DNA from 2 places in the Actinokineospora sp. NPDC004072 genome. Region 1 is predicted to be linked to the other one. Evidence: riboswitches for the same ligand, from Rfam matches in the RefSeq annotation. Region 1 holds a riboswitch; the other holds the start of a gene.
What was found. Region 1 has a riboswitch for glycine ahead of gcvP (aminomethyl-transferring glycine dehydrogenase). Riboswitches for the same ligand answer to the same signal wherever they lie in the genome.
Positions count from the first base shown of each region.

Region 2: linked by a shared signal. The riboswitch ahead of gcvT (glycine cleavage system aminomethyltransferase GcvT) and the one ahead of gcvP (aminomethyl-transferring glycine dehydrogenase) in region 1 are both predicted to bind glycine.

Region 1 is NZ_JBSGHB010000006.1:243,237-249,090, reverse strand. Features, by position in the region: gene ACWEPX_RS11910 (CDP-alcohol phosphatidyltransferase family protein) at 1-247, shown strand, start outside; gene garA (glycogen accumulation regulator GarA) at 351-797, shown strand; gene ftsR (transcriptional regulator FtsR) at 803-1,456, shown strand; gene ACWEPX_RS11895 (bifunctional nuclease family protein) at 1,581-2,057, shown strand; gene ACWEPX_RS11890 (MerR family transcriptional regulator) at 2,284-2,829, shown strand; glycine riboswitch at 3,367-3,471, shown strand; glycine riboswitch at 3,472-3,591, shown strand; gene gcvP (aminomethyl-transferring glycine dehydrogenase) at 3,651-5,854, shown strand, end outside.
Region 2 is NZ_JBSGHB010000002.1:303,134-308,987, reverse strand. Features, by position in the region: gene ACWEPX_RS03815 (serine hydroxymethyltransferase) at 1-1,260, opposite strand, end outside; gene gcvH (glycine cleavage system protein GcvH) at 1,262-1,642, opposite strand; gene gcvT (glycine cleavage system aminomethyltransferase GcvT) at 1,664-2,740, opposite strand; glycine riboswitch at 3,001-3,093, opposite strand; gene ACWEPX_RS03800 (alcohol dehydrogenase catalytic domain-containing protein) at 3,127-4,236, opposite strand; gene ACWEPX_RS03795 (acyl-CoA dehydrogenase family protein) at 4,257-5,408, opposite strand; gene ACWEPX_RS03790 (acyl-CoA dehydrogenase family protein) at 5,416-5,854, opposite strand, start outside.

The sequences.
Region 1 (5,854 bases):
CGTCGGCGTGTGCATCGCGGTGCTGCGGCGCAACGGCTTCGGGCCGCCGGAGGTCACCTACATCGGCAAGGCGGCCACGTTCAACCTGATGTACGCCTTCCCGCTGCTCCTGCTGGCCCAGGGCGGTTCGACGGCCGCCCAGATCGCCCGGCCGTTCGCCTACGCGCTGGCGATCTGGGGCGGGGTGCTGTTCATCTGGTCCGGTCTGCTCTACCTCGTGCAGACCCGCGCCGCGTTGCGATCTTGAGACGATCTCCCGCCGGACGGGGGAGCCACCCTCACCACTGCTGATCGCGCACGGTACGTTTGGCACTGTTCAACGGAGTCGACCCAGCAGGAGGAGAGCTCACGTGAGCACCAACGACGGGCCCGGAATCCCGCCGGAGCAGTCTCCCGAGCGGACCTCGGTCTTCCGGGCCGACTTCCTGAACGAGGGCGCCCCCACCCCGGCGCCGGAGCCCGCTGTCGCTGGTGTCGACGCCCTGCCGCACGGCTCGGCCCTGCTCGTGGTCAAGCGCGGCCCCAACGCGGGCTCGCGCTTCCTGCTGGACCGGGACACCACCAGCGCCGGGCGCCACCCCGACAGCGACATCTTCCTCGACGACGTGACCGTCTCCCGCCGCCACGCCGAGTTCCGCCGGGAGGGCGGGGAGTTCGTGGTCATCGACGTGGGCAGCCTCAACGGCACCTACGTCAACCGCGAGCCGGTCGACCAGGCCGTGCTGGCCGGTGGCGACGAGGTGCAGATCGGCAAGTTCCGGCTCGTCTTCCTGACCGGCCCGAGCGCGGGCGCGTAAGGCCGATGTCGGCGGTCGGGCGACCGACGCGGGACGGGGCGACCATCGGGGCGGTGCTGGCGCGGCTGCGCCCGGAGTTCCCCGACGTCACCATCTCCAAGATCCGCTTCTTGGAGGCCGAGGGCCTGGTCAGCCCGCAGCGCTCCGCGGCGGGCTACCGCCGGTTCTCCGACGCCGACGTCGCCCGCCTGCGGTTCGTGCTGGCCGCCCAGCGCGACCACTACCTGCCGCTGAAGGTCATCCGCGAGCGCTTGGACGCAGGCGCCGCCCTGCCCGCCGCGCCCAAGCCCGCCGCCGCCGACCGGCTCAGCCGCGAGGAGGTCATCGCGCACACCGGGGTGTCCCCGGCCCTGATGGCCGAGCTGGAGCAGTACGGCCTGGTCCGGCCCGACGACAACGGCCGCTACGACCCCGACGGCGTGCAGATCGTGCGGATCGCCGCCGCGCTGGGCGGCTACGGCCTCGAACCGCGGCACCTGCGCGCGTTCCGCGCCGCGGCGGACCGGGAGCTGGGCCTGCTGGAGCAGGTCGTCGTCCCGCTGTACCGCCAGCGCGACCAGCGCAAGGCCGCCGAGCAGGCCCGGGAATTGACCGGGCTGTCGGTGGGGTTGCATACGCTGTTGGTCAAGTCCGGTTTGCGGCGGGTGACCGGCCAGTGATCAAGCCCGTCGCCGGATTGTCCGGCATCGGCTGCCCTCGGCGGGTAGCGTCGATGCCAGGCGATAAGCGATGCTCGGTGATACGGGACGCCGGTGCCCCAGCGAGCGGAGGGAGGCGAGCCCGATGAGCAGCGAGATGCGCGTGGTGGGCGTGCGGGTGGAGCTGCCTGCCAACCAGCCGATCCTGTTGCTGCGCGAGACCGAGGGCGATCGGTACCTGCCGATCTGGATCGGGTCGGTCGAGGCGACCGCGATCGCGCTGGAGCAGCAGGGGGTGCGACCCGCCCGGCCGTTGACCCACGACCTCCTCAAGGACGTCATCGGCGCGCTCGGCCGGGAACTTGAGCAGGTGCGGATCACGGATCTGCGGGAGGGCACGTTCTACGCCGAGCTGGTCTTCGACGGCGACATCCGCGTCTCCGCCCGGCCCAGCGACTCGGTGGCCCTCGCGCTGCGGGTGGGCGTGCCCATCCACGCCGAGGACTCCGTCCTGCAGGAGGCCGGGCTCGTCATCCCCGACGAGCAGGAGGACGAGGTGGAGAAGTTCCGCGAGTTCCTCGACTCGGTCTCCCCGGAGGACTTCCGCGGGGCCGACACCTAGCCCCGCGGCCATCTCCGACCGTGCGGTTCGGCGCGCCTCCGCGCGTCGCGTTGACCCCCGGGCGGGGGCGTCTTACCGTCGGAGACGAGCCGATTCGCGCCGGTGTGCGAGCCCACCGGCGCGAGTGGCGCGGCCGAGGCGTTCCCACCGAGCGGAACGGGCGGTCTCGTTCGCCGGTCGCCAGACCGGACGAGGGGAGGCAGGCGTGTTGGAGCACGGTTCCGCAATGGGGGAGCACGCGGACGACGCCGAGCAGGGCGAGCTGTTCCCGGACTCATCGCTGCCCGACGAGCTGGTCGGCTACCGCGGCCCCGCGGCGTGCCAGATCGCGGGCATCACCTACCGCCAACTCGACTACTGGGCCCGCACCGACCTGGTGGTGCCCACCATCCGCAGCGCCCACGGCTCGGGGTCCCAACGGCTGTACTCGTTCAAGGACGTCCTGGTCCTGAAGGTGGTCAAGCGCCTGCTGGACACCGGCGTCTCCCTCCAGAACATCCGCGTGGCGGTAGACCACCTCCGCCGCAGAGGCGTCCGCGACCTGGCCAAGATCACCCTCTTCAGCGACGGCACCACCGTCTACGAGTGCACCTCCCCCGAAGAGGTCGTCGACCTCCTCCGCGGCGGCCAGGGCGTCTTCGGCATCGCCGTCAGCGGCGCCATCCGCGAAATCACCGGCACCATCCACGAATTCCCCGCCGAACGAGCCGACGGCGCCGTAATCACCGACGACGAACTGACCCAACGCCGAAAAGCCAGGTCAGCAGGCTAACCCGAACCAGGGAAGCAAGCCACCGGCGCGGAAGCCGGACGACACGGCAGCCGGAAACCCGGAAAGCCGGACGACATGGCACCCGGATAGCCGGACGGCACGGAATCCAGGAAGCCGAGACGCCGGATAGCAGCGCAACCACCCACCCAACAGGAACGCGCCCCCGCCCAAGTGTCCGATGGGGTGGACTCGCATTCGCGGGGAGCGAAACGCCGCTAAACTTGCGGGGGCGTGAACGGGCTTCGCCCGCATCGCCGCTCTTCACGCCCAAGCGGCGTTTCGCTTAGGGGTCCCCGCGAATGCGAGTTCACCCCATCGGACCCACCACCCAAGCCGCGCAACCCGCCCACCAAACCGCGCGACCCACCCACCAAACCGCGGGACGACCCACCGACCCGCCACCCCGCGCAACCACGCCACGCAGGGCAGCAACGCCGCCCAAGCCCCATCAGGCGGCCAGCACCGGACTGTGACGCCCGCCACCAAGCCCGCCCAACCGGCCCACCCCCACCTTCCAGCTACACTCACCCACGTCGCAGATCCCGCGCGGGAGAGTCCGGCGGGCCCCACCAGGCCCAACCCGGCGCCGAAGGAGCAAATCCTCCCCGGAACCTCTCAGGCACCCAGGACCGCACGGGGTAGACACCTCTGGAAAGCGGGCTGGCCGGGTACCCCCGGCACGGCCCCGCCGAAGGTGCAAGTCCGCCGCGGCGGACGAAGCTCTCAGGCGCCCTCAACTCGGGCACGGACAGAGGGGGAGGGCTGGCGGAACACCCGTACCGTCGGCCCGACCCGGTACTGCCCGTCTGAGGAGCCCGCCGATGAGCGACCGCATCCCCCTCGCCGCGCTGGAGCACGGCACCCCCTTCGCCGACCGGCACATCGGCCCGCGGCCCGCCGAGCTGGACCGGATCCTGGGCACCGTCGGCGTCGGGTCGCTGGACGAGCTGGCCGAGCAGGCCGTGCCCGCCGCCATCCGGGAGGACGGGCTGCGGCTGGACCTGCCCGCCCCGGCGACGGAGGCCGAGGCGCTGGCCGAGCTGCGCGCGCTGGCCGAGAGCAACCGCACGCTGCACCCGATGATCGGCCTGGGGTACTACGGCACGGTCACCCCGCCCGTCATCCGCCGCAACGTGCTGGAGAGCCCGGCCTGGTACACCGCGTACACCCCTTACCAGCCGGAGATCAGCCAGGGCAGGCTCGAAGCGCTGCTCAACTTCCAGACGATGGTCGCCGAGCTGGTCGGCCTGCCCACGGCGAACGCCTCCATGCTGGACGAGGCGACCGCGGCGGCCGAGGCGATGACGCTGCTGCGCCGGGCCGGGCGGGCCAAGTCGAACCGGTTCGTGGTCGACGCCGACACCTTCCCGCAGACGATCGCCGTGGTCGAGACCCGCGCCGAGCCGCTGGGCATCGAGGTCGTCGTCGCCGACCTGGCCGGGGGCCTGCCCGAGGGCGACTTCTTCGGCGTCCTGCTGGCCTACCCGGGCGCCTCCGGCGCGGTGGTCGACCACGCCGCGCTCATCGCCGCGGCGCACGAGCGCGGGGCGAAGGTGGCCGTGGCCGCCGACCTGCTGGCCCTGACCGTGCTGCGCGCCCCGGGCGAGATTGGCGCGGACGTCGTCGTCGGCACCACCCAGCGCTTCGGCGTGCCGATGGGCTTCGGCGGCCCGCACGCCGGGTACATGGCCGTCACCGCCGGTCTGGAGCGCCAGCTCCCCGGCCGCCTCGTGGGCGTGTCGACCGACGCCGACGGCAACCTGGCCTACCGCCTGGCCCTCCAGACGCGCGAGCAGCACATCCGCCGCGAGAAGGCCACCTCCAACATCTGCACCGCGCAGGTCCTGCTGGCCGTCGTCGCGTCGATGTACGCCGTCTACCACGGGCCGGAGGGCTTGAAGGCCATCGCCACCCGCGTGCACCGCATGGCCGCCGTGCTGGCGGCCGGGCTGCGCGCGGGCGGGGTCGAGGTCGTCCACGACGGCTTCTTCGACACCGTGGTCGCCCGGGTCCCCGGCAAGGCGGCCGAGGTCGTCGCCCGCGCCCGCGAGCTGGCGGTCAACCTGCGCCTGGTCGACGCCGACCACGTGGGCATCTCCACCGGCGAGACCACCACGCGCGCCCACCTGGCCGCCGTGTGGTCGGCCTTCGGCGTGACCGCCGACGCCGACGCCCTCGACGCCGGCACCGACGACGCCCTCCCGCAGGGCCTGCTGCGCACCAGCGACTACCTGACCCACCCGGTCTTCTCCACCCACCACTCCGAGACCGCGCTGCTGCGCTACCTGCGCATGCTCTCGGACAAGGACGTCGCGCTCGACCGCAGCATGATCCCGCTGGGCTCCTGCACGATGAAGCTCAACGCGACCGCCGAGATGGAGCCCATCACCTGGCCGGGCTTCGCCGAGCTGCACCCGTTCGCGCCGGTCGAGGACGCCCAGGGCATCCTCAAGGTGATCGCCGACCTGGAGGGCTGGCTGGCCGCGGTCACCGGCTACGACGCGGTCAGCATCCAGCCGAACGCGGGCAGCCAGGGCGAGTTCGCCGGGCTGCTGGCCATCCGCGCCTACCACCGCTCGCAGGGCCACGGCGAGCGCGACGTCTGCCTGATCCCCTCCAGCGCGCACGGCACCAACGCCGCCAGCGCGGTCATGGCCGGCATGCGCGTCGTGGTCGTCAAGTGCGACGACGCGGGCAACATCGACATGGACCACCTGCGGTCCACCATCGACGCCCACCGCGACGACCTCGCCGCCATCATGATCACCTACCCGTCGACGCACGGGGTGTACGAGGACACCGTGCGCGAGGTGTGCGGGCTGGTGCACGACGCGGGCGGGCAGGTCTACGTCGACGGCGCGAACCTCAACGCGCTCATCGGCCTGGCCCGTTACGGCAAGTTCGGCTCCGACGTCTCGCACCTGAACCTGCACAAGACCTTCTGCATCCCGCACGGCGGCGGCGGCCCGGGCGTCGGCCCGATCGGCGTGCGCGCGCACCTGGCGCCGTTCCTGCCCAACCACCC
Region 2 (5,854 bases), on a different contig from region 1:
TGGATAGAGCGGGCGGCGCTTGACCAGCAGGTCGACCCGCTCGCGCAGGGCCTGCTTGGTCGCCTCGTCGAAGTCGGGACGAAGCGCGACGGCGATGATGTCGGCCACCTCGGTGAAGTCCTCGGCGTCGAAGCCGCGGGTGGCCAGCGCGGGGGTGCCGATGCGCAGCCCCGAGGTCACCATCGGGGGGCGCGGGTCGAACGGGACGGCGTTGCGGTTGACGGTGATGCCGACCGAGTGCAGCCGGTCCTCGGCCTGCTGGCCGTCCAGCGTCGACTCCACCAGGTCCACCAGCACCAGGTGCACGTCGGTGCCGCCGGAGGACACCTTGACGCCGACCTCGCGGCAGTCCGGCCGGGACAGCCGCTCGGCCAGGATCTTGGCGCCCTCCAGCACGCGGCGCTGGCGCTCGGCGAACTCCTCCGACGCCGCGATCTTGAACGAGACCGCCTTGGCCGCGATCACGTGCTCCAGCGGGCCGCCCTGCTGGCCGGGGAAGACCGCCGAGTTGACCTTCTTGGCCAGGTCCTTGGTGCACAGGACCACGCCGCCGCGGGGGCCGCCGAGGGTCTTGTGGGTGGTGGTGGTCACCAGCTGGGCGTGCGGGACCGGGTTGGGGTGCAGCCCGGCGGCCACGAGCCCGGCGAAGTGCGCCATGTCGACCATGAGCAGCGCGCCCACCGAGTCGGCGATCTCGCGGAACTTGGCGAAGTCGAGCTGGCGGGGGTAGGCCGACCAGCCCGCGATGACCAGCTTCGGCTTGTGCTCGGCGGCCAGCGCGGCGACCTCGTCCATGTCGACCAGGCCGGTGTCCTTGTCGACGTGGTAGGCCACGACGTTGTAGAGCTTGCCCGAGAAGTTGATCTTCATCCCGTGCGTCAGGTGGCCGCCGTGGGCCAGGTCCAGGCCCAGGATCGTGTCGCCGGGCTTGAGCACGGCCATCATCGCCGCGGCGTTGGCCTGCGCGCCGGAGTGCGGCTGGACGTTGGCGTGCTCGGCGCCGAAGAGGGCCTTGACCCGCTCGATGGCCAGCGTCTCCACCACGTCGACGTGCTCGCAGCCGCCGTAGTAGCGGCGGCCGGGGTAGCCCTCGGCGTACTTGTTGGTCAGCACCGAGCCCTGGGCCTGGAGCACGCCCAGCGGGGCGAAGTTCTCCGAGGCGATCATCTCCAGGGTGCCCTGCTGGCGGCGCAGCTCGGCGTCGACCGCGGCGGCGACCTCGGGGTCGACCGCGGCGAGGTCGGCGGAGAAGGAGGTCATCTCAGCCCTCTTCCTTGGTCAGCTCGGCGTAGGCGTCGGCGTCGAGCAGCTCCAGGGCGCCGGTGACCCGGAAGCGGAACAGCCAGCCGTCGCCGAACGGGTCGGTGTTGACCAGCTCGGGGGTGTCGACCACCGCCTCGTTGATCTCGACGACCTCGCCGTCGGCGGGGGCGTACAGCTCGCTGACCGACTTGGTGGACTCGATCTCGCCGCACGGCTCGCCCGCGACGAGGGTGTCGCCGACCGCGGGCAGCTGCACGTACACCACGTCACCGAGCGCGCCTGCGGCGTAGGCGGTGATCCCCACGGTGGCGGCGGCCGGATCGGCCGCGTCGACCCACTCGTGCTCCTCCGTGTAGGACAGGTTCTGCGGGTTGCTCATGTCGGTGTCGACTCTCCTGGCTCAGGCGGGACGCTGGTAGAAGGGCAGGGCCACGACCTCGACGGGGGCCTTCGCGCCCCGGATGTCGACGGTCAACGCCGTTCCCGGCACGCTGAGGGCGGCGGGGACGTAGGCCATCGCGATCGGGTGCCCGAGGGTCGGCGAGAGCGCGCCGCTGGTGACAGTACCGACCGGGGTGGACTCGCCGTCGAGCACGGAGTACCCGTGGCGCGGCGCGCGGCGGCCCTCCCCGCGCAGCCCGACGAGCGCGCGGTCGGCCCCCTGGCGGCGCTCCAGGGCGGCCCGGCCGACGAACTCGGGCTTCTCGAACTTCACGACCCGGCCGAGACCGGCGTCGAAGGGGGTCAGCTCGGCGGTCAGCTCGTTGCCGTAGAGCGGCATCCCGGCCTCCAGGCGCAGGGTGTCGCGGCAGGCCAGCCCGGCGGGGGTGGCGCCCTGCTCGGCGCAGGCTGCCCAGATCGAGGGGGCCTGGTCGGGGGTGGCGTAGATCTCGAAGCCGTCCTCGCCGGTGTAGCCGGTGCGGGCGAGCAGCACGTCGTGGCCCGCGGCGGTGGCGGGCATGCTGGCGTAGTACTTGAGGCCGTCGAGGGCGGCACCGGTCACCGCGCCGACGATGGCCGCCGAGGTCGGGCCCTGCACGGCGATGAGGGCGTACTCGGCGGAGCGGTCGGTGACGGTGGCGTCGAAGCCCGCGGCCCGCTCGACCAGCGCGGCGGCCACCGTGCCGACGTTGGAGGCGTTGGCCACGACCAGGTACTCCTCGTCGGCCAGCCGGTAGACGACCAGGTCGTCGAGGATGCCGCCGTCCTCCGCGCAGAGCATGGTGTAGCGGGCGCGGCCGGGCTTGACCTTGGACAGGGTGCCGACCAGCGCGTGGTCCAGCGCCTGGGCGGCCTGCGGCCCGGTCACCGCGATCTCACCCATGTGGCTGAGGTCGAAGAGCCCGGACGCGGTGCGCACCGCCTTGTGCTCGGCCAGCTCGCTGCCGTAGCGCAGGGGCATGGACCAGCCCGCGAAGTCGGTGAACGACGCGCCGAGGGACTGGTGGACCTCGTGCAGCGGGGACGGTGTGCTCATGGCGTGGGCAGCTCCTTCGACGCGCGGGAATCGAGACGGCAGCGTGCCACGGCGGGCGACGCGCCGCTGACCGGTGGGTGGCGCGGCGAAGGCGGGCGGACGTCGGGCATGGGAGCTCCTGCGGTGGGCGCGGGTCGGCAAGCCGACCCGCTGCGGTGGCGGAACTCCCCCTCTGTCATCGGCACCTGAGAGCTTCGCCGCTCAAGACGGCTTGCACCGTGGGTGAGGCGCTGACCGCGCGCCTGCTTTCCAGAGTGGCCTGGCCTGGGACGGTAGCTTTACCTGAGAGTTTCCGGGGAGTTTGCTCCTTCGGTGCCCCGCGTCGCTTGCGGGGGCTCTCCCGTCCTGGCTCGTACGGCCCGATATGCGGTTGTGCAGGCCAGACACTAGTCCAGCGCGATCCCGAACGGAAGTTCCGACCGCTGCGGGATGACGAGGGTGCGCCCGCCGCGGCCGGATTTCATTTCGGCGAATGCGTCCTCGATGCCCGAAAGGTCCGTGCGCGCGGTGATGAGGGTGGACACGTCCAACTGGCCGCTGCGCACCCAGTCGAGCAGGCGGGGGACGTCCACGGCGGGGTCGATCTCGCCGTAGACGCAGCCGCTGAGGGTGCGGCCGAACCAGTACAGCTCCAGGGCGTTGAACTCGACCTTGGCCTTGGCCGAGCCGACCCCGACCACGACGACGTGGCCGCCGCGCCTGCTGGCCGACCAGGCCGTGCGGATCGCCGCGGGGTGGCCGACGCACTCGATGGCCACGTCGGCGCCGCGGCCGCCGGTCAGGGCGCGGACGGCCTTGCCCGCCTTCTCGTCGGAGCGGATGAAGTGGGTGGCGCCGTGGGCCGCGGCCAGATCGGCCTTGTCCTGCACGTCGAGGGCGATGATCGGGTCGGCGCCTGCGATCCTGGCGGCTTGCAGGACCGACAGGCCCACGCCGCCGAGGCCGACCACGGCGACGGACTGGCCCGGCCGCACCGCGGCGGTGTTGAACACCGCGCCCGCGCCGGTCAGCACCGCGCAGCCGAGCACGGCGGCCTCGGCCAGCGGGATGTCCGCGGGGATCTGGACCGCGCCGCCCTCGGGCACGATCGTCTCCTCGGCGAACGCGCCCGCGCCCAGGCCCGGGTGGAGCGGGGTGCCGTCGGCGAGGGTGGCGTGCGGGGTGCCCGACCAGTCGGCCCGCTCGCACAGGTGCGGCTCGCCCGCCTCGCAGAACCAGCACCCCCGGCACGGCGGGGACCAGTTCAGCAGGACGTGGTCGCCGGGGGCGACGCTGCTCACGCCCTCCCCCACGGCCACGACCACGCCCGCGCCCTCGTGGCCGAGCACGGCCGGGACGGGCTGGCGCAGGGTGCCGTCGGCCAGCGACAGGTCCGAGTGGCACACCCCCGCGGCGGCGATGCGCACCTTCACCCGGCCGGGGCCGGGCTCGCCCAGGGCGATCTCGGTGACCTCCAGCTGCTTGCCCTGCTCAGCCAGCACCGCGGCCCTGACCATGTGCGCTCCTCCCGTCGTGGTCACCCGAGTGTTCCCGACACCCGCGCGTGGCCCTTCAGCAGGTTGCGGGCGATGGTGCGGCGCTGGATCTCGTCGGTGCCCTCGTAGATGCGCAGCAGCCGCAGCTCGCGGTACCAGCGCTCGACGGGCAGCTCGCGGGTGTAGCCCATGCCGCCGTGGATCTGCAGGACGCGGTCGACGATCTCGTTGGCCTTGACCCCGCCGTAGAGCTTGGCGATCGACTGGGCGTGCCGGGAGTCCGCGCCGCGGTCGACCAGCCAGGCCGCGTGCAGCACCAGCCAGCGCAGCGCCTCGATCTCCACCGCGGAGTCGGCGATCATCCACTGGATGGCCTGCCGGTCGGCGATGGGCGCGCCGAAGGTGACGCGGGTGCTGGCGTGCGCCATGGCCATCTCGACCAGCCGCTCGCAGGCGCCCAGCGCGCGGGCGGGCAGCAGGTAGCGGCCCCGGCCGATCCACGCCATCGCCAGCTCGAAGCCCCGGCCGACCTCGCCGAGCACGTTCGCCGCAGGCACGCGCACGTCCTCGAAGACCAGCGCGGCAGGCCCCCACTGGCCCATCGTGTCGATCGGCTCGGAGCGCCAGCCGTCGGCGCGGTCGGCCAGGAAGCAGGTGACGCCCTCCTCGGTGCGGGCGAAGACCATGGCGAAGTCGGCCTCGTGCCCGCCGGTGATGAACGTCTTCTCGCCGTTGATCACCCAGTCGCCGCCGTCGCGGCGGGCGGTGGTGCGGATCGCCCTGGCGTCCGAGCCCGCGCCCGGCTCGCTGATGGCGAAGCACGACCGGCGCTCCCCGGCGATCGTCGGCAGCAGGTAGCGGCGCTTCTGCTCGTCGTCGCCGCGGTAGAGGATGTTGTCGGCGTGCCCGCCGAAGCGGAACGGGACGAACGAGCGGCCCAGCTCGACCTCGACGAGCGCGGTGAGCACCGCGCCCAGGCCCATGCCGCCGTACTCCTCGGGCGTCTGCACGCCCCAGAAGCCGGATTCCCTGGCCTTGAGCTGCAACGCGCGCAACTCGTCGGCGGGCAGGCCGGGCTGGTGGGCGCGCTCGCGCCGCAGCACCTCCGCCTCCAGCGGCATGACTTCCTTGCGGACGAACGTGCGGACCCAGTCGCGGATCTGGGTCTCCTCTTCGGACAGGGCGAAGTCCACGGCCGGCCTAGGCGAACGCGCTGATGCCGGTCAGCGCCCGGCCGATCAGCAGCTTCTGGATCTGGCTGGTGCCCTCGTAGAGGGTCATCACCCGGGCGTCGCGCAGGTACTTGGCGACCGGGTACTCGTCGAGGTAGCCGTAGCCGCCGAAGACCTGGATGGCCAGGTTCGCCGCGCTGACGGCGTTCTCGCTGGCGAAGAGCTTGGCCATCGACGCGACCGTGCCGAAGGGCAGCCCGCGCTCGACCAGGTCGGCGACCCGCCAGACCAGCAGGCGCGCGGCCTCGGTGTTGACGGCCATGTCGGCCAGCATCTGCTGCACGAGCTGGTAGGCGGCGATGGGCTTGCCGAACTGCTCGCGCTCCTTGGCGTACTGCACGCTGGCCTCCAGCGCCCCCCGGGCCAGGCCGACGCAGCCCGCGGCCACCGACATCCGGCCCTTGTCC